4 regions of the Comamonas sp. 7D-2 genome follow, and region 1 is predicted to be linked to each of the others. Evidence: predicted binding sites of a transcription regulator. Region 1 holds the regulator's gene; each other region holds the start of a gene.
The links. The regulator LexA, encoded in region 1, represses DNA repair genes until DNA is damaged. The targets are predictions, from matches to a motif close to ACTGTATNNNNATACAGT.

Region 2: the regulator LexA is predicted to act here: its motif matches at 4,940-4,957, upstream of recA (recombinase RecA).
Region 3: the regulator LexA is predicted to act here: its motif matches at 4,125-4,142, upstream of imuA (translesion DNA synthesis-associated protein ImuA).
Region 4: the regulator LexA is predicted to act here: its motif matches at 1,826-1,843, upstream of MPZ60_RS09050 (LexA family transcriptional regulator).

What each region holds. Positions count from the first base shown of each region.
Region 1 is NZ_CP094238.1:3,290,245-3,299,059, reverse strand. Features, by position in the region: gene MPZ60_RS15210 (hypothetical protein) at 15-341, shown strand; gene MPZ60_RS15205 (universal stress protein) at 645-1,106, opposite strand; gene MPZ60_RS15200 (hypothetical protein) at 1,249-1,494, opposite strand; gene MPZ60_RS15195 (hypothetical protein) at 1,913-2,272, opposite strand; gene lexA (transcriptional repressor LexA) at 2,500-3,171, opposite strand; gene MPZ60_RS15185 (asparaginase) at 3,254-4,237, shown strand; gene adk (adenylate kinase) at 4,512-5,168, opposite strand; gene kdsB (3-deoxy-manno-octulosonate cytidylyltransferase) at 5,558-6,334, opposite strand; gene MPZ60_RS15170 (Trm112 family protein) at 6,338-6,529, opposite strand; gene lpxK (tetraacyldisaccharide 4'-kinase) at 6,626-7,669, opposite strand; gene MPZ60_RS15160 (GntP family permease) at 7,765-8,815, opposite strand, start outside.
Region 2 is NZ_CP094238.1:5,428,107-5,436,921, forward strand. Features, by position in the region: gene MPZ60_RS24995 (MFS transporter) at 1-1,095, shown strand, start outside; gene yddG (aromatic amino acid DMT transporter YddG) at 1,376-2,290, shown strand; gene MPZ60_RS25005 (hypothetical protein) at 2,314-3,048, opposite strand; gene recX (recombination regulator RecX) at 3,111-3,587, opposite strand; gene recA (recombinase RecA) at 3,773-4,882, opposite strand; gene MPZ60_RS25020 (MarR family winged helix-turn-helix transcriptional regulator) at 5,021-5,512, shown strand; gene MPZ60_RS25025 (response regulator transcription factor) at 5,639-6,316, shown strand; gene MPZ60_RS25030 (sensor histidine kinase) at 6,429-7,871, shown strand; gene MPZ60_RS25035 (tripartite tricarboxylate transporter substrate binding protein) at 8,092-8,815, shown strand, end outside.
Region 3 is NZ_CP094238.1:2,559,327-2,568,141, forward strand. Features, by position in the region: gene MPZ60_RS11765 (PAS and helix-turn-helix domain-containing protein) at 1-403, opposite strand, end outside; gene MPZ60_RS11770 (CoA transferase subunit A) at 478-1,176, shown strand; gene MPZ60_RS11775 (DUF3806 domain-containing protein) at 1,180-1,656, shown strand; gene MPZ60_RS11780 (3-oxoacid CoA-transferase subunit B) at 1,687-2,325, shown strand; gene MPZ60_RS11785 (HD-GYP domain-containing protein) at 2,523-3,875, shown strand; gene imuA (translesion DNA synthesis-associated protein ImuA) at 4,159-5,082, shown strand; gene MPZ60_RS11795 (hypothetical protein) at 5,084-6,592, shown strand; gene dnaE (DNA polymerase III subunit alpha) at 6,585-8,815, shown strand, end outside.
Region 4 is NZ_CP094238.1:1,955,881-1,958,920, forward strand. Features, by position in the region: gene MPZ60_RS09040 (hypothetical protein) at 1-89, opposite strand, end outside; gene MPZ60_RS09045 (Y-family DNA polymerase) at 89-1,387, opposite strand; gene MPZ60_RS09050 (LexA family transcriptional regulator) at 1,394-1,807, opposite strand; gene MPZ60_RS09055 (recombinase family protein) at 1,924-3,040, opposite strand, start outside.

The DNA of each region.
Region 1 (8,815 bases):
CCTGGATCAGGCACATGAAGCTGGCCAAGCCTTGCCATACGCAGCAGATGGCTTATGAGTTGGTGATCGACAGTTGGGTGCAAACCAATGCAGAGCTTGGTGCTTCGCAGGAATTTTTGAAGGCCTTGCGCCGGCGTCGGCTGTGCGAGGAGCATGGCTGGCGGGGGGTGAATACGAGCGTTGCGCACTGGGATCTGGATGATGCACGCACTGTGCGGATCTATCTGCACGAAGACGGCTCCATCGTGGTGCAGCAAATGGACTCGCAGAATCTCCAGATTCTGTTCACCTTGCCTGGGCATCGTGAGCGATTGGGAGAAGTATCGGAGCGATGTGCCTAGCAGCCAAAAAAATGCCCGCGCAAGGCGGGCAAGTTTCGGGGTCCTCTCGATCCGGTTCTGCAGCTCACACAGTCAATGCATTTGAATATTTGGCAGAGGCGTACTTTGGCCTCAATCGCCGTTTATCGCTCTTGCACTGTTGCTGACGCGTTTGAACGGTTGACAGGTTGCCCCATCGGGAGCGGCCAGCAACTCCTGACTGGCTGGCCTGCATTTTGCAGCCATGACTTGCAAGTCGCTTGCTCATCTTGTATCAAGGCAAGCGTGCGACATGCAGGACTGCTATTCGATATTTCTGGCTCCTTAATGTTTGCCGGTGGAGGCGGGCCGGTGTACAAGCACCGGGATATGGCTGTGCGTCAGAACGCGCTGGGTTTCGCTGCCCAGCAAAATTCCGCCGATACCTTTGCGACCGTGTGAAGCCATGCAAATCAGGTCGCATTGCAATTCCTGTGCCTGCTGAACAATGGCTTGGTAGACAGAGGCGTGGGTGACTCGCACAAAGTTGCAGGGTACGCCTTCAGGTCTGGCAATCTGGTCAACGAACTGCAAAGCCGCATCTGCATCGCTGTTGGCACTTCGCTCGAACTCTGCGCTGTTGTAAGTCAGCAGTGCGTCCGCGCCGTAGATGATGGCGCGGTAATCGGGCATGACATAAAGGCCGGTCACCTTGGCGCCTTGTTCACGCGCAAGCAGAACGCCAGCACGCACGGCAGCCTCTGACAGTTTGGTGCCATCGGTGGGAATGAGCAGGTGCTTGAACATGTTCAGCCTCCTGATGCCGGAAGATGTGCCTGAGAATCAATTTATTCCAATATTTCAAGCCGCGCAATGCCTAGTTCTTGAATGCAGCAGAGTTGTAGACAGGAGGTAAGACTCTGTAACGGGGCGGTCGCGTCGAGTTGTCTCATTCCTCGGGCGAAGGAGGAACGCGATTGAGGATTTCGCCAGTGGCCTCTATCTCGAACTGCTGTGGATTGAGCCAGTTGACCTCCTGGTGATCGGCAGTTTCAAAGTAAATGGCAGACGGGCGTATGGAGACGCCATGCGGCATGTCGACCTCATCAAAGCTCTGATAGACCAGAATCAGGCGCAGGTTCCCATTGGCGTCTTTGGCCTGTATGTGCTGCAAGAGCTTGCGGTAGGCACTCATAAGACGCCCTCGTTGACATGTGTATATGAATGTTTCCACTGTCGAAGAGGTGCCGCAATACCCTGATCCGGGTATCCGCTCTGACGCATATTCGCGCCTGACAAGGAGTTTAGAAGGCTGCGAGGCTTGTGCGAAATGCGTTTCGGCGGACAGACCCCGGCAGAGCATCAGTAAAAAATTTACATGGCGATCCAGATCGTTCGGCGCCAAGGCAGAGGGTCTGCTCTGGCAATATCGAGTTTTTCGCCTATGCACTGCTGGCAGAGTCGTCTGGCGTCATATCTGCCAGCCAATGGGCCAAGAGCGCTGAAATGGCTTCCTGCTGGATGCATATGGAAGCTTTGTTGCTCCGCCTGCAGGCCTATCGCGTGTCGGGCTCGGGGCTGCATAAGTGAGGCCGTCAAACCTCACTGTGCTTTCAGACTTGCGGGGCTGTTTGCTCATGGAGTGCCATACGCTCCAGCGCGGCGCAGACATCGGCCATGCGGCCCGAGATCAGCAGGCATTCGGGCTGACTGCGCGGCTCACGCTGCACGATCTTGAGCAGTCGCGGAGCGCCGACCTGCGCAGGTTCGGCGGTCATCGGCACATGTAGCTGGGCGGCTGCAACGGACTGAATGCGAAGCGCATGGCCGGCGAGACGGCCGCAGCTGCGGTTGGCGCGCATGAAAGGAATGCCGATCCGCGTCGCCTTCGGCCCACGGGCATTGAGGGACGCAGGCTGCGTGACGGCTGCGCCGTCCTCGCCGCAACGCAAGTCCGGGGGGAAAGATTGCATGGACGACAGGCTTTTCAGGGTCCGGCGTGTCAAAGACTGCAGTGATGTGGCGAATCCCATTTGGCAACTCCTTTGATGACCTTGCGGCATGGATAAAGGCAGGATTGCGTTCTTCAGGCAAAGCTCCGCCCAGGGCGAAGCTCAACGGCTTCGCGCCTACCACCTGGGCTTGAGAGGGAAAGAGGCTCGGTGCCTCCGCTGCATGGACGGAGGGACGCCGTCGCCCGTTACATGAACATGCTGTTGCGGATAAGGCCTACGGCCAGGCCTTCGATGGCGAATGGCTCTTCAGGATCGACGTGAATGATCTTGTAGTCGGGGTTCTCGGGCAGCAGCTCGATGCCCTGAGGCGTGCGCTTGAAGCGCTTGACGGTCACGTCGTCACCGAGGCGGGCCACCACAATCTGGCCGTTGCGCGCTTCATGCGTAGCCTGTACCGCCAGCAGGTCGCCGTCCATGATGCCCGCGTCACGCATGGACATGCCGCGGACCTTGAGCAGGTAATCAGGCTTGGCGGCAAACAGGCTGGGCTCGACCGAATAGCTTTGATCGATATGTTCCTGGGCCAGAATAGGCGAGCCGGCAGCGACGCGGCCGACCAGGGGAAGCACCAGCGGGGCCAGGGCCGTGAGCGGCAGCGCAAAGCTGGTGCCGCGTGCCGCATTGATGGTGCGCACGGTATCGGCGCGCAGGCGAATGCCGCGCGATGTGCCGCTGACCAGATCTATGACGCCCTTGCGGGCCAGTGCCTGCAAATGCTCTTCTGCAGCATTGGCCGACTTGAAGCCAAAGGTGCTGGCAATCTCGGCCCGGGTAGGGGGCGCACCCGTGCGAGCGATGCTGGACTGGATGAGGTCCAGAATCTGCTGCTGGCGGGGAGTGAGCTTGGGGTGGTCCATGGGCATTCCTTGATCGATCGATGATGAATACTGTGTGTTCATCCAGTACCTGTATTTTTAATCAGTTTGAAGAGGACTGCAAGTGGAACGTGACAAAAATATCGTCATCCTGGGCACCGGTGGCACGATTGCCGGTGTCGCCGAGCAGGCTGGCACCAGTGTGGGCTACCGTGCGGCCCAGCTGGGCGTGGCTCAGATGCTGCAGGCCGTGCCGGACCTGGAACGCGTTGCTGCTGCGTCGCTGCAGACGGAGCAGCTGGCGCAGCTGGACAGCAAGGATATGGATCACGCGACCTGGCATGCACTCGCGCTGCGATGTGCCGAGTTGCTCGCGCGTGATGATGTAAGCGGCATCGTCATTACCCACGGCACGGACACGCTGGAGGAAACCGCCTGGTTTCTGCAATGTGTTCTGCGCCCGGCAAAGCCCGTGGTGTTGACCTGTGCCATGCGCCCGGCCACAGCCATCTCGGCCGATGGCCCCGGCAATCTGCGCGATGCCGTGGCCTGTGCGGCCGATACGCAAGCTGCTGGCCGCGGTGTGCTTGCCGTGGTGGCGGGCCGGGTGTTCAGTGCGCGCCAGGTGCGCAAGGTGCATCCTTACCGTGTGGATGCCTTTGATGGCAGTGGCACCGGCCCGCAGGGCTGGGTGGAAGAGGGACGGGTGCGCTGGGCAACGGGCGGGCTGCCTAGGGCTGCTGCGGCTGGCTTGCCTGCAATCGCTTTACCGCCCGCAGGTCAATGGCCCCAGGTGGAGTTGCTGCACAGCCATGCGGGCTGCAACAGTGCCGTGGCGCTGGCGGTGATGCAGGCCTGGCATGCGGCAGGCGTGCGTGCCGTGGTGGTGGTGGGCACGGGAAATGGCACGGTCCATCAGGCATTGGGGGCAGCCCTGGACTGGGCGCAGGTGCAGAGCATGGCTTTGCGCATCACGACCCGGTGCGAGGAGGGGCAGGTGGTGCAGGCCGAGAGAGCGGGGGATGGCCATGTGAGCAGCCTACCTGCGGCCAAGGCCAGAATCAGCCTGATGCTGGAGCTGATGGGTTGGCCTCGCGAATTGGGTTGATGCTCTTATTCTGAGAGCTTCTATCCTGCGTGTTACCTAGAATTTATGATGTTTTTTATCTAAAAACTAATGATTATGAGCGCAGATGGCTATGAATATTGATGGCGCCAACTCCACCTTGGTGCAGTTTGCCCGCATCGGATGGACTCCGGCCGAACGGCAGGGAGCCTGAGGTTCGAGAATAAAAAAGGCCGGTGAAGACACCGGCCTTTTTGCCCAGAGATGCCCGACCGCCAAAAGTCGGCAAGGCGCCATGAGCGAGTGAACAGTGCGATCAGGAAGCCAGAGCGGCCAAAGCGCGTTCGGTGATCTCTTCAACGCTGCCTGTGCCGCTGATGGCGCGGTACTTGGGCGCCGCTGCTGCATCGGCCTTGGCCCAGTTGCTGTAGTAGTCCACCAGAGGACGTGTCTGGCTGCTGTAGACGTCCAGGCGCTTCTTGACGGTTTCTTCCTTGTCGTCTTCGCGCTGAACCAGGTCTTCACCGGTCACGTCGTCCTTGCCTTCCACCTTGGGGGGGTTGAACTTGACGTGGTAGGTGCGGCCCGAGGCGGGGTGGCTGCGGCGGCCGCTCATGCGTTCGATGATGGCGTCGAAGGGCACATCGATTTCCAGCACATAGTCCAGCTTCACGCCGGCGGCCTTCATGGCATCGGCCTGGGGGATGGTGCGGGGGAAGCCGTCAAACAGGAAGCCCTTGGCGCAGTCGGGCTGAGCAATGCGTTCCTTGACCAGGTTGATGATCAGATCGTCGCTGACCAGCTGGCCGGCGTCCATCACGGCCTTGGCTTGCAGACCCAGAGGGGTGCCAGCCTTGACGGCGGCGCGCAGCATGTCGCCCGTGGAGATTTGAGGGATACCGTACTTTTGGCAAATAAAGGCCGCCTGAGTGCCTTTGCCGGCGCCGGGTGCACCCAACAAAATCAGTTTCATGGAAATCCTTGAGGAGAGTAGAAATTCTTGCTGGCCCAGGCAGACGGGTGGTCGTCCGTAGTCCCCGGGCCGTATTTTTTCGCGGGCAAGGATAGCACGCACAAGACCAACACAGGCTTACACAATTCAGTCAAGGCTGTCACAAGTGCGGCCAATTGAAGGCATGTATCCGCTGCAAACGCGATTGCTGTAGTTGTAATCCAGGTGCCGAAGCCGTTACATATGCTATTCGGACTATGCGGAAAGTATAGCGATCAGCGCTTTCCTGGACTGGCCCAGGGCCCTTTGGGGTGGCGCGCGCGGACTGGGCAGCTGCCGGCTTGATGCGTGAGCGGCCCCGGATGAAGACAGCCTGCGGACTGGTGTCGCCAAAGTGCGCAGGTCTTTTTTCAACCAGCAAAAACAGCGCGCACACGCTCCAGGTCTTCGGGCGTGTCAACGCCGGCACCCGGTGCATCAGGCGTGATATGCACGGCAATGCGGTGGCCGTGCCAGAGGGCGCGCAGCTGCTCCAGCTGCTCCATGGCTTCGGTGGGGGCGGGCGCGAGTTGCGGGAACTCGCGCAGAAAACCGGCCTTGTAGCTGTAGATGCCAATATGGCGCAGCGGTGTGAAACCTGTGTGACCGGTCCTGGGGGCCGCCGTCTGCCACCAGGCTTCATCGCCGTGGTCGCGTGAGCAGGGGATGGGTGCGCGGCTGAAATAGCTGGCCAGACCCTTGGCGTCACAGACAACCTTCACCACATTCGGGTTGCGGTAATCCGTCAGGCTATCAATAGGATGAGCCGCCGTGCCCATGCTGGCTTCGGGACGGGCCAGCAGCAGTTGCGCCACAGCCTCGATCAGCTTGGGGTCGATCAGCGGCTCGTCGCCCTGCACATTGACGACCACATCGTCACCGGACAGGCCCAGTTGCGCACAGGCTTCGGCCAGACGGTCGCTGCCGCTTGGATGATCCTTGCGGGTCAGGATGGCCTGGACGCCATGCTGGGCGCAGGCCGCCACAATGCTCTCGTCGTCGGCCGCCACCACGCAGCGGGCTGCGCCGGCCAGAGCCGCGCGCTGGGCCACGCGCACCACCATGGGCAGGCCGGCAATATCAGCCAGGGGCTTGCCGGGCAGACGGGTCGAGGATAGGCGGGCCGGGATCAGTACCGTATAGCTCATGGCTTATTGCTTTTCTTCTTCCAGCTCGTCGTCGGACAGGGTGCGGGCTTCGTTTTCCAGCAGCACCGGGATGCCGTCGCGCACGGGATAGGCCAGACGCGCGCTGTGGCTGATCAGCTCCTGATGCTCGCGGTCAAAGCGCAGCGGGCCCTTGGTGACGGGGCAGACCAGCAGTTCGAGAAGTTTGGCGTCCATGGAGTATTCCTGCAAAACGGGATGAGGGCGCCAGCAGTGAACTGGCGCTGCAAAAAGAGGTGATCAAACGTCGTTGATCCATAGGCTCAATGATAGTCAGGCTGGCTTGCCATCGCGGCGAATATTGGCGTTGGCCTTGGCCAGCTGCGCATCCAGCAGCTCCCAGAAGGCCTGCGGCAGCTGCAGCTTAAGGGGCACGGCCCAGGCTTCAGGATGGCTGCGCCAGAGCTTGACGGCATCTTTTTCGGTGCAAATCAAGGGTTTGTCATTTTCCAGCGTGCGCGAGAAGCTCTCGAAATCATAGTGATCGGGCAGGGCCTGGGTTGCTGCCGGAGTGATGCCCTGGGCGGCCAGCATGGCAAAAAAGGACTCGGGGCGTGCCACGGCGGCCACGGCCTCCGGGCTCTGAGCGGCCAGACTGCGCAGCGGGATGCTCTGGCCATGGCCATTGTGGGCGGTGTCGGCCAGGCTGCGCTGCAGCGCGAACGCCGGTGAAGAGCCCAGTGGCCGGGGCGGCTGGCCGGCATGTAGTGTGGCCGTCACCGGGCGAGGCCAGGGCTCGCGCAACGGGCCTGCGGGCAGCAGAAAGCCGTTGCCGACTCCTTCATCATTGAAGACGCACAGCTCCACATCGCGTGCCAGCGCCAGATGTTGCAGGCCGTCGTCGCTTACGATCACGTCGACCTGCGGGTAGCGCTGGCGCAGCGCTTGCGCCGCCTCCAGGCGCCTGGAGGCGACAAAGACCGGCACGCCGGTGCTGCGCGCAAGCAGGGCGGGCTCGTCGCCGACCTCGCTGGCGGGGCTGTCCGGCAGAGCCTCACGGCAATCCTGCCCTTTCTCTATGCTGCGGCCATAGCCGCGCGAGATGATGGCCGGCTGCCAGCCCCTGGCCTTGAGGTGGGCCACCACGGCCTGAGTCACGGGGGTCTTGCCCGCGCCGCCCGCAATCACATTGCCGACGACGATGACTGGCAGACCCGTGCTTTGCTGGTGGCCGAGCATGCGCTTGGCGTTCCAGGCCTGCAGCACTCCATAGAGTAGCGATAGCGGCCACAGCAGCCAGGCACCCGCTCCACGCTGGCGCCAGAGGGCGCGCAAGCCATGTTGCGAGGAGGATGCTTGGACGGTGTTTTGAGGCATAGGGGTTGGGATCATACGGGCGCGGCCGGAGTTCCCGCCGCCAGCGGGCCTGCGTGATGCGCAAATACCTGGGTCCTTATCCCGGGAGCCTGAGGTCAGAAGCTGCCAAACAGGCTGCCCAGCGCCACGATGACGGCAAGGGCAGCGACGGCCGGGACGATGGCCACCATGGCAATGTCCAGATAGGACTGGCGATGTGTGAGCCGGCAGATGCCCAGCAGGGTGATGACGGCGCCGTTGTGCGGCAAGGTGTCCAGCCCGCCCGTGGCGACGGCCGTGACGCGGTGCAGCAACTGGGGCGACAGGCCTGCAGCCTCGCCCATCTGCAGCCAGGTGCTGCCCAGGGTCTGCAGGGCAATGCTCATGCCGCCCGAGGCCGAGCCGGTGATGCCGGCCAGAACATTGATGGCGATCGACATCGAGATCAGCGGGTTGTCCGGGTAGATATTCAGCACCGCATCGCGTATCAGCGTGAAGCCTGCCAGCGAGGCTATGACCGCTCCATAACCGACCTGGGAGGCTGTGTTCAGCAGCGGCAGGGCCGAGGCGCTGGCTCCTTCGTCGAGCAGTTGCTTGAGCTGTGGCAGGCGGCCCCACCACAGGGCAACCAGCAGGCAGATTGCCGCGGTCAGGGCCGAAATCACGGCCCAGATGCCGCGCAGCGCCTCGATGCTGGTGGCGCCGAAACGGGCTTCGGCCAGATAGCGCGTGTCCAACCCTGCAAGCACATGCACCGATAAAAGATAGTTCAGAGCGATCACCACGGCAACAGGCAGCAAGGCCTTGCCCAGCTCCAGATGGCTGGGGGCGGCCTCTGCTTCTGGAGCAGGTTCGTCCGCCGGCTGCTGGGCTTCATCCTCGGCGGTAAAGCCTTCGCCTCTGGCGCGCGCCCGCGCGCTGCGCCAGTGCAGCCACCACAGGCCGAGCATCAGCATCACGGCTGCGGCGATCAGGCCCAGTCCCGGCGCGGCAAACGGCGTGGTGCCGAAATAGGGCATGGGAATCGCGTTCTGGATGGCCGGCGTGCCGGGCAGCGCCGTCATGGTGAAGGTAAAGGCTCCCAGCGCAATCGTGGCCGGCATGAGGCGGCGCGGGATGTCGGCACGCCGGAAAAGCGCCTGGGCGATGGGGTACACCGCAAAGGCC
Region 2 (8,815 bases), 2.1 Mb from region 1:
AGCAATCTGCTGTTGCACAAGTTCGGGGCCAAGAAGACCATCATGCGCATCACCATAGGCTGGGGCGTGACCGGCATCCTCATGGCCTGGGTGCAGACGCCTTTGCAGTTCTATGTGCTGCGCTTCTTGATGGGTGCTTTCGAAGCCGGCCTGCAGCCCGGCGTGATTCTCTATCTGACCTACTGGTTGCCGGCGCACCGCCGCGGCAAGGCCCTGGCGTTCTTTGTCTCGGCGTCGGCCCTGTCGCTGATGCTGGGCAGCCCGATTGCCGCCTATCTGATGGAAACCTTCCACGGCGTGGCCAATCATGCGGGCTGGCAATGGCTGTTCATCATCGAAGGCATCCCGTCCGTTCTCGCGGGCATTGCTGCCTACTTTCTGCTCAGCGACACACCGGCCAAGGCCCCCTGGCTCAGCGCCCGTGAAAAACAGCATGTAGCCGAAGAGCTCAAGGCCGAGGAAGCCTCTTTGGGCCAACGCGAGCACAGCTTCTGGGCCTCCATGCGCAACCCTCGCGTGCTGATGCTGATCCTGATCTTCTTCTGCATCGTGGCCGGCAACTCCACGCTGGTGTTCTACGGACCCAGCATCGTCAAATCCGTGGGCATCACCGACCTCAAGACCTTGGGCTGGGTCATGTCCCTGATCTACGCCTGTGGCTGGATAGGCATGGTGGGCAACGGCTGGCTGTCCGATCGCAAAAAGGAAGTGCGCTGGCACACGGCGATTGCCGCTGCCATGGGCGCTGTCGGGCTGGTGCTGACGGCCTTGTTTCTGCAGCAGGGCAATGTGACCGGCGTCGTCGCGTCTCTGGCTCTGTCATCGCTGGGCACCATGGGCTCCATCCCCGTGTACTGGCAGATTCCCAACCGCTTCCTCTCGGCCACTGCCCTGGTCGTGGGCCTGGCGGTCATCAACTCTGCAGCCAATCTGGCCGGCTACTTCTCGCCGCAGTTGCTGGGTCTGCTCAAATCCAGCAGCGGCTCGTATGCGCCAGGCCTGCTCATCATCGCTGCCGTGGAGTTCTGTGCCGCCATTCTGGTGCTGCTGTTCGTGAAGCGCGACAGCGCCGGGGTCGCCAAACAGCATCCATGACCCATAGGCCGCAGGCCAGATGCAATATGCGCAAACAGTTCCACGACAGTGATGACAATATGCACGGCATGACCGTCAACGGCAGAGTGCCGGGCCGCGCATAGCGCAGCCCTCGCCCTTACCCTCCAAAGCCGCAGGTCTGCGGCTTTTTTCATATCTGCATTCATTAATTTCGCAGCAGCCTGCGCAGCATTTACAAGGTTTACATGGCAGTTATTGTGAATTTCTCAGATAGGACTAGCATTAACAGCTCCTGCTTCAGGAGCAGGAACGGCTGCGCATGAACGCAGCCGCCGCACAAAAGGCCACGGCCATCGGCCTGATCGCCGTACTCTGCTGGAGCTGCACCGTGGGCCTGATGCGTGCCGTGGCCGAGCCGCTGGGCGCCGTCGGCGGCGCGGCCTGCCTCTACACCATGGCCGCCATCTGCATTGCCGCAGCACGCGGGCGCAAAGGCTGGCGCGAGCTGGCACGCTGGCGCAGCATGCACCCGGCCTACCTCTGGGGCTGCGGCCTGCTGTTTGTGGTCTATGAGATCTGCCTGTCCGTGGCCGTGGGCCTGGCCCACGACCGCAGCCAGGCCATGGAAATCGGGCTCATCAACTATCTCTGGCCCAGCCTCACCATCGTGCTGGCCGTGCTCTGCGGCCAGCAGGCGGCTCGCTGGTGGCTGTGGCCAGGCGTGCTGATCTGCCTGTGGGGTCTGGCGCGCGTGCTGGGCGGCGACAGCTTCAGCCTGCCGGTCATGTGGAGCCATGTGCTGGGCAACCCGCTGGCCTATGGCATGGGTTTTGCAGCCGCCCTGCTCTGGCCGGCCTACTCGCTGCTGGCGCGCCGCTATGGCGCCGGCTTCAACGCCGTAGGCCTGTTCGTGACCTGGACTGCCATCGCGCTGTGGCTCAAGTGGCTAATGCTGGGCGAGTCACAGCCCATGCTCTGGAGCTGGCTCACCGCCGGCCAGGTCTTGCTGGTCGGGGCGCTCACGGCACTGGGCTATAGCTGCTGGGAGCACGGCATCCAGCATGGCAAGCTGGCCCTGCTGGCCGCAGCGTCCTATTTCACACCCGTGCTCTCGGCGCTGATGGCCAGCGCACTGCTGCAAGTGCTGCCGGGCTGGAGCTTCTGGCAGGGCGTGGCACTGGTAACGCTGGGTTCGCTGGTCTGCTGGTGGGCTACGCGCAGCCACCGACATTGAGCCGGCGCCAGCCGGCCGGGCGCTCAGGCGGTCAGCCAGATGCCCAGGCCGAGCACGGCGGCATGGCCGGCCAGCAAGATCCACAACAGCGTCCAGGGCGGCTCGGTCAGGCCCTGCAGCATCTCCTCGATGCGAGCGCCCAGAAAGGCGCGCAGCGCCGGGTCGTCCTTGCCGCCTTCGCTGCCCCACTGGGCACGCGTGCGCCCCCATTCCTCGAGCAGATCGGACAGCGGCAGGCGATTGAGCACGCTGCGCACCACGAACTGCACGGCACGCCCGTTGCCCACCCAGGGCTGCAGATGCTCCATCGCCGCGCCCACGGTGAGCAGGTCGGCCGCCTTGTGCATGGCCTTGTGAGCGCTGGGCAGGGCCTCGATGCGCTGTGCCAGCATGGCAGCCAGGCGCTCGGCCAGGCCCTGGCCGTAGCGCGCCACCAGCTTGCCTGCCGCACGGGCGCGGCCCAGTTGCAGACCGACCATGAGGTAGGCGGGGATGATGAAGATCAGCACCACGGCCACCAGCAGCGGCGGCGACATCAGCAGGCTGATCACGGCGCCGTAGATGCCGGTATGGGCCGAGGCATGAATGCCCTGGCCGGGATCGGCCATCAGGCGGGAAAAATAGAACACGGCCGCGCCGCAGCCCAGCACCAGGGCCAGCAAGGCACCCAGCATCAGGCCGCCCAGCAGCGATTTGCCGGCACTCAGGCCCACGCGCAGGGCGGATGGGGCGTCAGGGGGTTGCGAAGCAGTCAGCACGTGGGTCCCTCCGGTGTGAAAAGCTGTTCCCGCCGCTGGCGGGCGGGGACCGGGTGGCCGCCTCAGTCCTCGTCCTCGCTGTCGGGTGCAGGGGAGTATGGGGCATCGCGCAGCACGCGTGAAGCCACGCTGGACGAAAAGCCGCGCGAAGCCAGAAAGCGCAACTGCCGGGCCTTTTCCTTGAGGTCGACGGGCACGCTGCCAAAACGCTTGCACCACAGCTCGCGCGCACGCTGCAGCTCGCTGCCGCGCAGCTGCTCGCCCGCCTGGCGCACGGTCTCGTCATCAAGCCCCTTGCTGCGCAGATCATGCACCAGACGCGCTGCGCCATAACGGCCGGCCTTGCTGCGCAAGACAGACTCGACCACGCGCTCCACGCTGATGAAGCCCCGCTGCTCCAGCTCGTCGAGCACGGCATTCAGATCGTCGCCCTCCTCCACATGGGCGGCCAGCTTGCGCTGCAGCTCCAGCCGCGAATGCTCGCGCTGCGCCAGCAGCTTGAGGGCGCGGCCCTTGAGTGAAAGTTTGGCAAAGCTCACGACGCATCTCCAGAAACAAAAAGGCGCAGGACGAACCTGCGCAAAGATGGCAAACCTTTTGAGCCATGAGGCCCGCACTCAAACACTGGCGCTCACCAAGCCAGGGACATCAAGCAGGGGCCGCACCCGCAGCGAGGATGTAGTCCCCTTTCGCGAAAGGCGCATGGCGCCTCAGGGTGACTGAATCAACCTTCAATCACGCCGTCCTTGTCCACCTTGCCCTTGCCGCCCTTGGCAGGCTTGGCCTCGGCAGCCGCAGCACCGTCCACGGGCAGCAGCTTGATGCCCAGGCTTTCGCGAACCTTGTTTTCGATCTCAATGGCCAGCGCGGGGTTCTCGCGCAGGAATTCACGCGAGTTGTCGCGGCCCTGGCCGATTTTTTCGCCGTTGTAGGCATACCAGGCACCGCTCTTTTCCAGAATCTTGGCATTCACGCCCATGTCCAGGATCTCGCCTTCGCGGCTGATGCCTTCGCCAAACAGGATGTCGAACTCTGCCGTCTTGAAGGGGGGCGAGACCTTGTTCTTCACGACCTTGACCTTGGTTTCGTTGCCGATGGCCTCGTCGCCCTTCTTGATGGTGCCGGTGCGGCGGATATCCAGACGCACGGAGGCATAGAACTTCAGCGCATTGCCGCCGGTGGTGGTCTCGGGCGAGCCGAACATCACGCCGATCTTCATGCGGATCTGGTTGATGAAGATGACCATGCAGTTGGTCTTCTTGATGGTGGCCGTCAGCTTGCGCAGGGCCTGGCTCATCAGACGGGCCTGCAGGCCGGGCAGGGCGTCGCCCATCTCGCCTTCGATTTCGGCCTTGGGCGTCAATGCGGCCACCGAGTCGATGACGATCAGGTCCACGGCACCCGAGCGCACCAGGCTGTCGCAGATTTCCAGAGCCTGCTCACCGGTGTCGGGCTGGCTGATCAGCACGTCGCTGAGGTTCACGCCCAGCTTCTGGGCATAGCTGGTGTCCAGCGCATGTTCCGCGTCGATAAAGGCGCAGGTGCCGCCCTGCTTTTGCATCTCGGCAATGACCTGCAGCGTCAGCGTGGTCTTGCCCGAGGATTCGGGACCGTAGATTTCGATCACGCGGCCACGGGGCAGACCACCTACGCCCAGCGCGATGTCCAGACCCAGGGAGCCGGTGGAAACGACCTGAATGTCTTCGATGGCTTCACCTTCACCGAGCTTCATGATGGTGCCCTTGCCGAACTGCTTTTCGATCTGGGCCAGGGCTGCAGCCAGGGCTTTGGCTTTTTCGCTGTTGGCGTCGTTGGTCTTGGCGATGGCGTTCATATCAGGCTCCGAAGTAGGTGAATGACTGTCTGTGGCCAGTCCTGTTTTTGCATTCAGGCTGGATGCTTGAACAGTAGTTTAGATGCGGATACTGTAGATTTATTTAAATATTTAGTCAGTTTGCCTTACTATTTATCCATGTCAGAAATCGCCCCCGTCACCCCGCCCGCCGATGCCTGGCGCCAGACCCATCTGGGCCGTTTGCTGGGCCATGCCATGCGCCGCTTCGATGCGCGCGTGCTGCAGCTCATGGCGCGTGCAGTGGAGGTGCCGCTGGCGCTATCCAATCTGGCGGCGCGCGACAAGGTAGGAGCGGCCCATATCCACATCACGCGCCATCTGTCGCTGGCTGGCGACCGGCTCACCGATCTGGCCGACAAGGCCGGCATGACCAAACAGGCCATGGCCGATCTGGTGGCGCAGTGCGAAGCCTGGGGCCTGGTCACGCGCGAGGCCGACCCGCATGATGCGCGCGCCAGGCGCGTGCGCTTCACCGATGCGGGTCTGGCCTGGCTGCAGGCTTTTCACGACGCCGTAAGCCAGGCCGAGGCCGAATTTCGCGAAGCCGTGGGCGCGGATGTGGCCACCGTGGTCGCGCTGGGCCTGGAAGCCTATGCCGAAGGCTGCTGAGATTCTGTATTGACGCCTTCTTGACGCCTATGAGCGGCTGTCGAGAATTGCCCCGAACGGCCATGAGCCATCCCTACAATGGCAGCAAAAGTGCAAACAGGCACACATAACAAGCAGGAGACACACATGCGCATACTGATTGCCGAAGACGACCAGGTGCTGGCGGATGGCCTGCTGCGCACGCTGCGCAGCTCGGGCGCCGTCGTCAGCCATGTGGCCAACGGCAGCGAGGCCGATACCGCCTTGCTGACCAGCAGCGAATTCGATTTGCTGATTCTCGATCTGGGCCTGCCAAAGGTGCACGGCCTGGAAGTGCTCAAGCGCCTGCGCGGGCGCGGCGATGCGCTGCCGGTGCTGATTCTCACGGCCGCCGATTCGATCGAAGAGCGCGTACAGGGCCTGGACTATGGTGCCGACGACTACATGGCCAAGCCGTTTGCGCTGTCCGAGCTGGAAGCGCGCGTGCGCGCCCTCACGCGTCGCGGCATGGGCGGCGCCAGCTCCACCATCAAGCATGGACCGCTGGTCTATGACCAGACCGGCCGGGTCGCCACCATCGACGGCAAGATGGTGGAGCTGTCGGCGCGCGAGCTGGGCCTGCTGGAGGTGCTGCTGCAGCGCGCGGGCCGTCTGGTCAGCAAGGACCAGCTGGTGGAGCGCCTGTGCGAATGGGGCGAGGAGGTGAGCAACAATGCCATCGAGGTCTATATCCACCGCCTGCGCAAGAAAATCGAGAAAGGCCCGATCCGCATCGCCACCGTGCGCGGCCTCGGTTACTGCCTGGAAAAGATAGCCCCCCCCTGAGCGGCTTTGCCTAGGCGGCCCCCGCCGCTTCCCCCCGAGGGGGACGATGGCCTTTGCTGCGGGGCGGCCCTTGCTGGCCATCCCTGAGTTGGAATACGCCAGTTTTACAAGCATGAAAATTTTTCAGCGTGAGCAGCGATCCCTCTTTGGCGAGATCCTCGACTGGATGCTCACGCCGCTGCTGCTGCTCTGGCCCGTGAGCCTGGCGCTGACCTGGCTGGTGGCCCAGGGCCTGGCCAACAAGCCCTTCGATCGCGCGCTGGAGTACAACGCCCAGGCCCTGGCTCAGCTGGTCATCGTGCAGCGCGGCAAGGTGCAGTTCAATCTGCCTCAGTCGGCCAGCGAGATCCTGCGCGCCGATGAATCGGACACGGTGTTCTTCCAGGTCAGCGGCACCAGGGGCGAATATCTGGCCGGCGAGCGCGACCTGCCGCGCCCGCCCTCCGTCGACGAGGACACGCCCACCGGCTCGGTGCTGCTGCGCGATGAGGAATACAAGGGCATTGACCTGCGCGTGGCCTATATCTGGGTGCGCATGCCGCTGCCCGGCGAGCCCAACGCCCTGGTGCAGGTCGCGGAAACACGCGAAAAGCGCAGCGTGCTGGCCACGGAAATCATCAAGGGCGTGATGCTGCCGCAGTTCGTCATCCTGCCGCTGGCCGCCCTGCTGGTCTGGCTGGCGCTGGCACGCGGCATCAAGCCGCTGCACCGGCTGGAGGAGCGCATCCGCGCGCGCAAGCCCGAGGATCTCTCGCCCATCAATCACAAGGATGTACCGCTGGAAGTGGTGCCGCTGGTCGATTCGGTCAACGATCTGCTGCAGCGCCTGCATGACTCCATCGCCACGCAAAAACGTTTTCTGGCCGACGCGGCCCACCAGCTCAAGACCCCGCTGGCGGGCCTGCGCATGCAGGCCGACCTGGCCCAGCGCGAGGGCACGAATACCGAAGACCTGAAGCGCTCGCTGGCGCAGATCGGCCGCTCAAGCATGCGTGCCACCCATACTGTCAACCAGCTGCTGGCACTGGCACGGGCCGAGAGCGCCGTGCCCGCCATGCAGGGCTGCAACCTCGTGCGCATCGTCACCGACGTGGTGCAGGACTGCCTACCGCGCGCCATGGACAAGCACATAGACCTGGGCTACGAGGGTGCCGGCGCCAGCACGCCCGGTGTCTGGCTCAACGGCAATGCCACGCTGCTGGCCGAGCTGGTGCGCAATCTGGTGGACAACGCCATCAACTACACGCCATCGACCAGCGAACAGCCAGGCGTGGTCACCGTGCGCGTGCAGGCCGATCATTTCGGCCAGATCCTGCTGCTGCAGGTCGAGGACTCAGGCCCCGGCGTGCCGCTGGGCGAGCGCGAACTGATCTTCCAGCCCTTTTATCGGGCGCTGGGCTCCGAAGCCGACGGCTCCGGTCTGGGCCTGCCCATCGTCATGGAAATCGCCCGTCAGCACGGCGCGCAAGTGCTGCTGCAGGATGCCAGGCCCGCTCATACCCCGCCGGGGGCGCTGTTTACCGTGCGCTTCAAGGCCATGCCCGGACAGCAGTGAAGCACAACCTAGAAATGCACCAATTCGGTGCCAGTCAAGACTGAGAAGCCGCGCCAGGCTTGGCTTTGCGCCCGTTTGCCCCGATGCAAATATCGGAAACTGCGTATTTGGCAAGTTCTCGCTTACCCTAGAATCAATTCGATCATGGGTTGTCTGAAGAGTCGCTATTTGCGCTCTGCAAGACAGCAATTTGGAATCACTGGATCCTGGGAGCTTTTTGATGCAACGACGTCAATTCATCTACACCGCCGCTGCTGCCGCAGCCGCTTCTTCTTTCTCCGGCATGAGCATGGCGCAGGACACATCGCGTCCTCTGCGCATCGTCGTGCCCTTCCCCGCTGGCGGCCCCACCGACATGGTGCCCCGCAATATGCAGGACGTGCTGATCAAGCTGCTGGGCGGCCAGGCCGTGGTGATTGAAAACAAGGCCGGCGCCGGTGGCTCCATCGGCATGGCAGAAGTGGCTCGCGCCACCGATGGCGTGACTTTCGGTATTGCCACCCTGTCCACCCATGGCGTGAACCCCGCCGTGTTCAAGAAGCTGCCTTACGACGCGATCAACGACTTCGTGGGCGTGACCGAGATCGTCAAGGCCCCCGGCGTGCTGGTGATCAACCCCAAGCTGATTCCCGTGAAGACTTTTGCCGAGTTTGTGGCCTACCTCAAGGCCAACCCCGGCAAGGTGTCCTATGCCACCCCCGGCAACGGCACCATCGGCCATATGTGGGGCGCCCAGTTCCTCAAGAGCACGGGCACCGAAATGCACCACATCCCCTACCGTGGCTCGGCTCCTGCCATCAACGACGTGCTGGGCAACCAGGTTCCCGTGTACTTCGACCAGGTGAACTCTTCGCTGCCCCATATCAAGTCGGGCAAGGTGCGCGCCCTGGCCGTGTCCTGGCATGAACGTCTGGACGTGCTGCCCGATGTGCAGACCTATGCGC
Region 3 (8,815 bases), 730 kb from region 1:
GAAGGCGCGCAGCGACTTCGCGTTCGCGGCCCGTGAGCTCGGCCTTGACGGGGCGATGGGCCGAGAGGTCCTCGAAGCTCCAGATGCCCGAGGCATGGGGATCGTTGCGGTCCAGCGTGCGGCCGCTGACATGACACCAGAACACCTCGCCATTGGCGCGCTTCATGATGCGGTTGTCGGAATAGATGCCTGTGGTGTTGAGAATCGGGGCAATGCGCGCGCCCAGGCGCTCGTATTCGTCAACGCTGGGATAAAGCACCTGAAAGGTCTGTCCTATGAGTACTTCGCGCGATGCATGGAACATTTCACACAATTGCCGATTACAGTCAATCATGATGCGGTTGCGCGAGATGACGAGACCTACAGGGGCGGCGTCGAACGCCAGCCGGTAATCCACAACCATGGTACTGCTCTTTACGAAAAACTACTTACTCAAGTACGTAGTATCGTAGCGCATCCAATTTCAAGGAGACATGTGTGAAAAAGCTCTACCCATCCGCAGAAGCGGCGCTGCAGGGCGTGGTGTCCGACGGGCAATTGCTGGCCGTTGGCGGCTTCGGCCTGTGCGGCATTCCCGAGGCCCTGATCGATGCGGTTTGCGCCAGCGGCGTCAAGAACCTCACGGTGGCATCCAACAACGCCGGCGTGGACGGCTTTGGTCTGGGCAAGCTGCTGGACACCCGCCAGGTCAAGAAGATGATCTCCAGCTATGTGGGCGAGAACAAGGAGTTCGAGCGCCAGTACCTGGCCGGTGAGCTGGAGCTGGAATTCACGCCTCAGGGCACGCTGGCCGAGAAGATGCGTGCCGGCGGCGCCGGTATTCCCGCCTTCTTCACCAAGACCGGTGTGGGCACGCTGGTGGCCGAGGGCAAGGAATTGCGCGAATTCGATGGCGAGACCTATGTGATGGAGCACGCCATCGTGGCCGATGTGTCCCTGGTCAAGGCCTGGCGCGCGGACAAGAGCGGCAATCTGCAGTTCCGCCTGACGGCACGCAACTTCAACCCTGCGGCAGCCACCTGCGGCAAGGTCTGCGTGGTGGAGGTCGAGGAATTGGTGGAAGTGGGCGAGATCGCTCCCGACGACATCCATCTGCCCGGCATCTATGTGCACCGCATCGTGCACAACGCCAATCCCGAAAAGCGCATCGAAAAGCGCACCGTGCGCGAAGCCTGAAATATGGCGGATACGTCCTATTCGCCCGAGGCTGCCGCCCAGGCCGACATGCCGGTCTTTCGTGCGCTGGCTGCGCAGGAGCTGGAGCAACTGGAGCGCGAACGCTTGCTGGTGTGCCAGGTCGCGGCCCGTGAACTGGGGCTGAGCGATTGGAGCATGGACCGCTCTGGCCTGGCGCAGCTGCAGCAGTTGCTCGATCGTGGCCTGGTGTCGGCCGACAACCTGCTGCTGGCCCGAGGATTGGGTGTGGTGCTGGGGGACGCGCTGAGCTGCGAAATGGACGATATGGACTGGCATATGGTGAGCGACGACTGGGGAACCGACCCCGTTGTGCGCTACCGCGAAACCAGTATCCAGGTGGGGGCTCGCGACATGGTCCTCAAACGGCTCGAAGACGGCCAGAGCGTCGATCTGCTGCACTTGCTCGATGGTGTGGTTTCGCACCTGCAGCCCATGATCGACTCCGGCGACTACCAATAACGTCAATCAAGATTTATTCAGGAGGCTCTTATGCCCTGGACCCAAGACCAGATGGCCGCGCGCGCGGCCCAAGAACTCGAAGACGGTTTCTACGTCAACCTCGGTATCGGCATTCCCACGCTGGTGGCCAACCACACGGGTGACAAGGAAGTGTGGCTGCAGTCCGAGAACGGCATGCTGGGCATCGGCCCCTTCCCGACCGAAGACCAGGTCGACGCCGACCTGATCAACGCCGGCAAGCAGACCGTGACCACGCTTCCCGGTTCGGCCATTTTCGGCTCTGATCAGTCGTTTGCCATGATTCGCGGCGGCAAGATCAATCTGTCCATTCTGGGCGCCATGCAGGTGTCCGAAAAAGGCGATCTGGCCAACTGGATGATTCCCGGCAAGATGGTCAAGGGCATGGGCGGAGCCATGGACCTGGTGGCGGGCGTCAAGCGCGTCATCGTGCTCATGGAGCATGTGGCCAAGAAAAAGGACGGCACGACCGACCTGAAGATCCTGCCCAGCTGCACCCTGCCGCTGACGGGTCTGGGCGTGGTGGATCGGATCATCACCGATCTGGGCGTGATGGACGTGACCCCCGAAGGCTTGAAGCTGGTGGAGCTGGCCGATGGCGTGAGCTTTGACGAGATCCAGTCCAAGACGGGTGTGACGCTGCTGAAATAAGCGGCGCTGCGCTCACGGGCAAGAACCGCTGCGGCGGTTCTTTTTTTGCGCCTTTTTCTGCAGCATTGGCAGAATTAATAGCTATCGGGGTCGATAGGGCAAGCGATGCAAGCTGTTTTTGCTTTAATTGTGGCCCACAAATTATTGCAATCTGCAACAATCGAGTTTGATTGAGCAGACAGAAACAGAGCGCTTTGATGAGTGAGAACGCTGGTGCGCAAGGGCACGAGACCGATGTACATTTTTTGCGCGCAGTCACCGATATGGCCGAGCATACGGAGGTCATGACAGGCGATGCAATCTATACCGATAAGGGCATGAAACTGGTGGACAAAGGCACACGTGTTGACAGTCGTCTCTATGACCGTCTGGTCATGCACAAGCTGCGTGACCCGATCGATGCCAACCTGATCACGGGCGACCTGGTCGACGTGACATCCCTGGTCGCTCTGGCGCGCCAGCAATGCGAACAGGTCGATCTGCTGCATCGCATGGTGGCGTCCATCGGCGATATCGAGCGTCTGCTGGCGCCGCTCAAGAGTCTGCTGCTGCCCCAGGCCATTGCCTTCAAGCTCACCGTCATGCGCGAGCAGCGTAGCGACCTCTACCAGCACAGCCTGCAGATGACGCTGGTGGCGATCTTTCTGGCGCTCAAGAACGGCTGGACCGAGCGCGAATGCGTGCCGCTGGCCACGGCCGCGCTGCTGCACGATGTAGGCATGCTCTATATGGACCCGGTCTGGACCGACCCGGACCATCGCTTGAGCGGCGAGGAACGCAAGCATCTGGTCGCGCATTCCGTCACCGCCATGCTGGTGGTGCGCAGTACCGAACTGTATTCGCGCGCCGTGGAAATCGCCGTGCTCGAGCACCATGAGCGCATGGATGGTTCCGGCTATCCGCGCGGCATCAAGGGCAACGCCATTTCGCCCATGGGTCAGGTGCTGTTGCTGGCCGAGGTGGTCTCGGCCTTCTTCGAGAAATTCACCGACATGCCGGGCCAGCGCCTGTCGCTCATGCTGCGCATGAACCACAAGAGCTATCCGGCCGATCTGGTGCACCTGATTCTGCCGCTGCTCTACGACGAAATCAGTCCCGGCAAGCCACTGGCGCCGCTGCAGGCCGAGTTCTCCCACAGTATTGCGGCTCTGGAGGCTGCGCTGCGCAAATGGAGCGAACTCAGGCGCGACTTTCCCGAGCACTGGCAGCAAATGCCCGATGCGCAGGCGGCGGTGGCCGTGGAAGCTAGTCTTGCGCAACTGCAGAAACAGCTGGCCGAGGCAGGCTCTCACCCCAGCCAGCAGCTGGACGTGCTGAGCTATTTCAAGGACGACGCCTTGGGCATGAGTGAGCTGGCCCTGGTCAACCGCGAGGCCCTGTGGCAGTTGCAGGCCATCATGAACGACTGCCTGCGCCGCTGGCCCACGCTGGGGCAGGGCGGCTCCACGCTGGAAGTCGCCGTGGCCGAATGGTGTGAGGCCTGTGCTCAGTTGATGCCGCAGGCAGGCCGCAGCTCGGCCATGAATGCCGACAGGCAGTCGCTCAATTGAGGACATTGACTGCGAGTTTTGCCCAGGACGGCTGGCCTCAAGTTTGATAGCGGCAGGCGCTTGATTGACAGGCGCTAAACCGGTATTTCTTCAAAATTCTGTGCATCACGCCGCAGCGCGGCATGCTTTGCTGCGTCTGCTTGCGCTATCCTGAAAAAGTATTTTTGATAGCGCACGACGTCCGATCTACAAGGGTCGACTGTATCTGCTGCCGATATTAAGGTCTTGTTTTGCGCGGAAACTTGGATAACTGTATATTTGTACAGTAATCAAGAGCTTTCGCATGCATACCCAGCCCCTGACATCCTTGGCCCATCCTGGCTCACCGCCCGGCATGACGGAGTCTGTCCGGCAGCAAACAGGTGCAGAGCAGGGCGTGCGGCCGGGTCTGCCCGCTGCGGGCAGCCCGCCTTTGTCCGCCATACAGATTCCCGGTGTCTGGCGCGGCACGGACTGGCAGGCGGGCGCCGGCTCTCAGGTCTGGCCCAGCGGGCATGCTGCGCTGGATGCCGAGCTGCCGGGCGGCGGCTGGCCCGGCAATGCCTTGATTCAGCTGCAGCAACCAGCGCACTGCCATGCGGAGTGGGCCTTGCTGTTGCCCGCGCTGGCCGCCCGTGTCCGGCAGCATGCGGCTTCACGCGCGGATTCAGGGCTGGGCCAACTGGTGCTGGTGGCTCCACCCTATCTGCCTTTTGCCCCGGCATTGCAGGCCGCCGGTATTGACGCCAAGCGGCTGTGCGCGGTGCAGCCGGGGCGCAGTGCCCAGGATCTGGCCTGGGCCTGCGAGCAGGCTCTGCATTGCCGGGATGTGCTGGCGGTGCTGGCCTGGTTGCCCGAACTTCCCGCGTCCACGCTGCGCCGCTTGCAGCTGGCCGCCGCTTCGCAGGGCCGGCCTCTGTGGCTATGGCAGGAGCTGCAGGCCGAGTCGCGCAGCTCCCCCGCCGCATTGCGGTTGAGACTGGAGAGAGCTACGACAGTCTTCGCTGCTCAGCAGGCGCCGGGTTTGCGGATACAGATACTGAAGCGCCGTGGGCCTTTGCTGGAGCGCCCCATACAGCTCGCGCTTTCGCAGTGGGCCTGGCAGCCCGTGCTGCAGGCGCAGGCCCAAAGACATGTGCGCCAGAGCGAGGAGGCTGCCATGCTCATGCAAGGGCGCATGACAGTCGCCGCTCCTGCAACGGCCTCGCCTTGGATGACGGAGGCATGAGATGGGCAGTGCAGAGCACTGGATGGCCTGGCCTCTGGCCTGCCTGAGCGAGTCAAGCCCGGTGCCCGAGAGTGCCTGCTGGTGGGCGCTGGAGTTTTCGCCGCGTGTGGCCTTGCTCGAAGACGCCTTGCTCATGGAGACCAGCCTGGTGCAGCGTCTTTGGGGCGGAGCCGAGGTCTTGCTGGCGCGGCTGGACAGTGCTTTTGCGCAAGCTTGTCAGGCTGGCCCCCCGGAGTCCGGGGGCGGCGATGCGGCATTGCAGCCGCTGCGCGGCCAGGGCGGCACGGCCTGGCAGGCTTTGGCACGGCTGCGGCTGCAGCAGGCCCGGCCTTGCGGCTCCGTCCCTGTTTCCCTGTCCATGTCCGAGTCATCGCTGCATGCCGATGCGCTGCCGCTATGGACGCTGAGCGCCCTGGAGCAGCACAGCTCCGTGCTGCTGCGCCTGGGTTGCCGCAGCTGGGGCGATGTGCGAGCATTGCCGCGCGCGGGGCTGTCGCGCCGCATTGGAGCCAAGGCCTTGCGTGCGCTCGACGAGGCCTATGGTCTGCTGCCCCAGCCGCTTGACTGGCTGCAACTGCCCCAGCAATTCCTGCTGCGCCACGACCTGGGTTACCCGGCTCACCATGCCGATGCCGTGCTCCATGCCGCGCAGCCGCTGTTGCGCGCGCTGCAGTCCTGGTTGCAGGCCCGTCACCATGCGGTGCTGGCGCTGCGATTGCGCTGGCACCATGATCTGCGCCGTATCGACGGCCAGGAGCTGCCGGCTTGGGGAGCGCTTGTCATCCGCACGGCTCAGCCCACGCAGGGCATGGCGCATTTGCAGCGCCTGTTGCGTGAGCACCTGGGCCAGCAGCGCTGGCGCGCCCCCGTGGACATGCTGGAGTTGCAGGCGCTGGAGACGGTTCCCTGGGCGGCCGAGCCGCTGAGCTGCCTGCCTGCCGCTCAGGGCCAGAGCCCGTCGGACAGTCTGGCCTGGCATGAATGGGTGGAACGCCTGAGCGCCCGCAGGGGTGAGGAAGCCGTACAAATGGTGCAGCCGCGGGCCGATCACCGGCCCGAGCAGATGCAGTGCTGGCAAGCTGCGGCGAAGCTGCTGCAGAGCCAGAAGCCAGGCGGCACCAGGGCTAGCGCCAGGGCCGAGGCGGGAGCCGGCTTCAGGCCACGCCGTCAGCCCGGCTGTGCCGACTCCTGGCAAGCCCTGTGGCCGCCCTGGCTGCTGCCCCAGCCCCAGGCCTTGCCCGTGCAGAACAATCGTCCCCAATGGCATGGGCCACTGCAGCTCAAGGCCGGGCCCTACAGGCTGGAGTCCGGCTGGTGGGATGCGGCTGGCGATGCGTTTGCCGATGCCCAGACCGGCGCGCCGGTCGGCTTGGCCGTGCGTGACTATTTCGTGGCCTATAACGCCGTGGTCGGCCATGTCTGGATTTACCGCGAGCGGGCCCGTAGCGAACACCTGATGAGCATGACAGCCAGCCCCGCCAGCTGGTTTGCGCAAGGCGTGTATGGCTGAGCAGATCCTGGTCGAGCCGCCCGCTGCCGCACTGCGCCTCGCAGGGCCGCCGCCTGTCGCCATACCGGCCAGCCCCGTGGCTCAGGGCATGGGCAGAGGGCCGCTGGCCTATGCCGAGTTGCATTGCCTCTCGAATTTCAGTTTTCTGCGCGGTGCTTCATCGCCTGCCGAGCTGGTGCACCGGGCCAAAAGCCTGGGCTATGCGGCGCTGGCGCTGACCGACGAGTGTTCGGTGGCCGGTGCCGTGCGCGCCCATGAGGCGGCGCGGGACTGCGACTTGCACCTGATCCATGGCAGCGAATTCGCCTGGGGCTCGTTCAGGATCGTGGTGCTGGTGCGTGATTTGCAAGGTTGGGGCAATCTCTGTGAATTCATCACCGCTGCACGCAGCCGCTCAGGCAAGGGCGACTATCTGGTTGATGAATCCAGTCCCTGGAAGCTGCTGCAGCAAGGCTGCGAATGCCTGCTGCTGCCGCAGCGCGAGCAGCTCGATGCATCGGATTTGATAGCTGTAACCGCTCTTCTGGAAAACGTTTCAGCGCATTTTTCGACAAATAACCTGTGGCTGGGCGTGGAGCTGCATCTGGCGCCCGACGACAGCCTGTGGCTGCAGACCTTGCAGCAGGCGGGCGCGGCGCTGGGTCTGCCGCTGCTGGCCTGCGGCGATGTCCATATGCATGCACGCTCGCGCAAGCCGCTGCAGGATGTGGTCACGGCGATACGCCTGGGGCGCACCGTGGCCGAATGCGGCTTTGCACTGCAGCCCAATGCCGAGCGACATCTGCGCTCGCGTCTGCGGCTGGCCTCGCTCTATCCCAGGGCCATGCTGGAGGCGACGCTGGAGCTGGCCGGGCGCTGCAGCTTCAGCCTGGACGAGATCCGCTACCACTATCCTCAGGAGAGCGTGCTGCCCGAGATGACGGCCACGCAGACCCTGGCTTGGCTGACCTGGGAGGGCGCGGCGGGACGCTATCCCCAGGGCATTCCCGAGGACGTGCACGATCAACTGCACAAAGAGCTGGCGCTGATCGAGGATCAGAAGTACGAGATGTACTTTCTCACCGTGCATGACATCGTGCGCTATGCGCGCAGCGTCGGCATTCTGTGTCAGGGGCGCGGATCGGCGGCCAATTCTGCGGTCTGCTACTGCCTGGGCATTACGGCGGTAGATCCGGAAAACAACAATCTGCTGTTCGAGCGCTTTATCAGCAAGGAGCGCAGCGAGCCGCCCGATATCGATGTGGACTTCGAGCATGCGCGGCGTGAAGAGGTCATCCAGTACATCTACGACAAATACGGGCGCGACCGCGCCGCGCTCACGGCCGTGGTCAGTTGCTGGCGCAGCCGTAGCGCGCTGCGCGATGTGGGCAAGGCGCTGGGCCTGCCTGCCGATCTGATCGATGCCCTGGCCAAGGGGCAGTATTGGTTCAGCGAGCATGCCCAGGCGCAAGCACAGACGCATGCAGAGGCGGCCGATTCGGCAGAGGAGGACCAGGCGCCCGAAGCACTGCCCGAAGACTGGGGGCAGCGCAAGCTCCAGGAAGCCGAGGTGCTGGCACGCGAAATGAATTGCGCAGTGGGCGCGCATCGGCTGCGCCTCTGGATAGAGCTGGCCTGGCAGCTCAAGGACAGCCCGCGCCACCTCAGCCAGCATGTGGGCGGCTTTGTGCTGACCGAGGGCAAGCTCACGCGCCTGGTGCCCGTGGAGCCCGCCACGATGGCCAAGCGCTCCGTCATACAGTGGGACAAGGACGATCTCGATGTCGTGGGCCTGCTCAAGGTCGATGTGCTGGCTCTGGGCATGCTCACCATGTTGCGCAATGCCTTGAACGAGCGTGCCCGCTGGCGTGGCGAGCCATGGGGGCTGCACCAGATTCCGCAGGAGGATGCTGCGACCTACGAGATGATTTGCCAGGCCGATACCGTGGGTACTTTCCAGATCGAAAGCCGCGCCCAGATGAGCATGCTGCCGCGCCTGCAGCCGCGCACTTTCTATGACTTGGTGGTCGAGGTTGCCATCGTGCGCCCCGGCCCGATTCAGGGCGGCATGGTCCATCCCTATCTGCTGGCACGTGAGCGTGAACGCCGCAAGCTGCCGCTCAAGCTTGAGAAGCCGGAGCTTGCAAATGCGCTCAAGCGTACCTTGGGTGTGCCCATTTTCCAGGAGCAGGTGATGCAGATCGCCATCGATGCCGCGGGCTTTTCGCCGGGCAGGGCGGACGA
Region 4 (3,040 bases), 1.3 Mb from region 1:
GGGTGCGGGTGCATGTCGGCCTCAGCCAGCCTTTCTTGCCAGTTGACCCAGTGGCCCAGAATGGCCTGTTTTGCATCGGTTCGTCTCATCAGGCCCTCGCAATCGGTATGTCGTCAATCTTGGTGGTGTAGCGCGGTGTTCGGCGCTCTTGGCGCATGCGCCAGCCGCTCTCATCCTGCTCGGGCACTCCGGTGCTTGCCACATGCACCGTGCCCTTGCCAAAGCGCTTGTTGACCTTGTCCATGGCTTCCATCAGCTTGCTTTGATCGCGGCAGGGTTCCTCGAAAAGCAGGTCGCCTTGCTGCACTTCTGCAGGGCACAGGTCTTGCAGCATGACGCCGGCCTTGGAGAGCTGATAGCCGGGCTGGTAGATCGATCGCAAGCCGCGCACGGCCGCATTGACAAGCGCCTTGGTGTCGGATGAGGGCGGTTGGAGTTGAATCACTGCCGTTTCGTAGAACCTGCGGCCTGGTCTGAATGGCGATGTGTGTGCGAAAACATGCAGGGCACCAGCGCGCAAACCGCCAGCGCGCAGTTTTTCTGCGGCCCTGGTTGCAAATTCGCTCACGGCTTCAATCAATGGGGGTAGGGTGGTGATGGGGTGGCCGAAGCTGCGGGTGCATGCAATCTGCTTTTTGGCGGCAGGGGCCGTCTCCAAGCTCATGCAGCTCACGCCTTGCAGCTCGCGCACGGTGCGCTCGAGTACCACGCTCCAGCCATCGCGCGCGGCATGGGCGGGCAGCCTGGCCAGGTCAAGCGCAGTCAGCACGCCCTGCTCGGCCAGCTGGGCAGAGATGCGCCGGCCCACGCCCCAGACCTCGCCGGCGGCGGTGCGGCCGAGAATATCGGTGCGTTGCTGATCGGACAGTTCGGCCCAGTTGCAGACCCGCTGAAGCTCGGCGGGGTAGCTTCCCGGCTTGCGCTCCGAGTCCTTGGCAACGTGGTTGCAGAGCTTGGCCAGGGTCTTGGTGGGGGCCAGACCCACACAAGTAGGGATGCCGGTCCATTTAAGGATGCGTGCGCGAATGGCAAAGGCACGGCGCGTGAGATCCCGCACGCCGTCCAGATCCCCGATGAATGACTCGTCAATGCTGTAGATCTCTTGGGTGGGGCCCAGGCCAGCAGCGAGCGACATCATGCGGTCGCTCATGTCGCCGTACAGCTCAAAGTTTGGTGAGAGGCAGACAAGCCCCTTGTGCTCGACCAGGTCGCGCAATTGAAAAAACGGTTGCCCCATCTTCACGCCCAGGGCCTTGGCCTCGTCGGAGCGTGAGATGGCGCAGCCGTCGTTATTGCTCAGGACGACGACAGGGATGCCCTCAAGGGCAGGCCTGAAAGCTCGCTCGCAGCTGACGTAGAAGTTGTTGCCGTCGATGAGCGCGAACATACATGCTCATGCAAAGCGTTTGATGCAGGACTTGACCACGCCCCAGATCTCAAGCTCTTGGTTTTCTTTGGGGACGATGTCGGGATAGGTGGGGTTGCCGGCCCTGAGCTTGAAGCAGCCGCCCGCGTTGTGCAGCACCTTGACGGTGAAGTCGTTATCAAGCAAGGCCACCACGATGCTGCCATGGCGAGCGCGAAGCGCGCGGTCGACCACGATGATGTCGCCGTCATCGATGCCGTATTCGCGCATGGATGGCCCGGCCACGCGCAACAGGAATGTGGCCTGTGGGTGCTCGACAAGCAGCTCGGTAATGTCCAATCGCTTGCCCGAGAAGTCCTCGGCTGGTGAAGGGAAGCCTGCGCGCACGCTGCAATCAGCCAGCGGCAAGACAACTGGGGTGGCAGTGAGTTGGACGGGCATGCCGCTCAGTAGACGATGACTGTACATGCATACAGTATATAGCCGCCTTTTCTGGGCGAATATTGAAAGCCCCTGCTGCCAGCGCACGGGGCCTTTGTCGTCGCGGCGCTGATGGATTAGTCAGCAGCTTCGTAGTTTTCGCCATGTACCCAGTTGCCATCCCGGTCAATGCGAAGCCATCTGGAGCTGCCGCCTTTGGCGACCAGCATCAGGTCAATGTAGTAGTCGCGGGACTTCGGTGTGTGATTGGGGCGAAGGCCGTGGTGGTAGACCGATATGCGGCTGAAGGTGTCCGCTACAAGCTGGCGCGCTTGCAATCGTGTCTCTATGTCCTGGGCTTCCACGCCGGCAGCGAGTGCCCGCCATTTCTCATCAGCACCAGATATATCGCGGCGGGCGAGCATGGCGATATCGCGCTCTTGGGCTGTCAGAGATTTCTCTGCGACTGCCAGATCCTCTTCGAGCTGGCGGGCGCGGCGGGCAAATGTGAGTGGTATTCCTTCATCAGCCGAGGCAAGCATTGCGTCCGTCAGCTTGTCGAGCTGGGTCTTTATCGCCTCGACATTCTTTTGTGCCTTCAGAAGCTCCTTGCGGCTTTCAGAGCTGGTGTCCGCTTCAAACAAGCCTTGCAGATTCATCATGTCGGAGCAATAAGACATGATCGCGCGCTCGATGGGGGCAACCGAGGTTGAGCCGCGAACCGGGCACACCGCACTGAAGGTGGCAGCGGCCGAGCACAGCAGGCGCCTGTAGCCATCCCGAATGCGACCGTCAGACAGCCGCTTCTTGCTGGCCAGGTGCTGCCCGGCCATGGGGTGCCCGCAGTACCCGCAGAACGTGATGCCGATGCCGGTGATTACGTGGGGCAGATCCCCCTTCACCCTGCGGCGTCCAGAACTCTTGACAACCCGTTGCAGGTCTTCCCATTCGAGCTCCGACAGCAGCGGTGGGTAATAGCCTTTGAGCAAGTACTCGTCGCCATCCACGCTGATGGGCTTGTGCCCAGCCAGTTGGGGCATTTTGGTGACGCGGTAGACCTGTAGCGTCTGGTTTTCCTTGCTGGTTGGGTAGATGCGCAGGCCCTCGGCATTGAGCTTTTCAATAATGCGCTTGCCGCCCAGGCCTTGCTTATACATCTCGATCGTGCGCAGGATGGCCTTGACCGTCTCGGGCTTGAAGTCCCAGCCGTCGGCGTCATTGCGGGTCAGCCAGGCCGGGTCGTGGCCCTGTTCG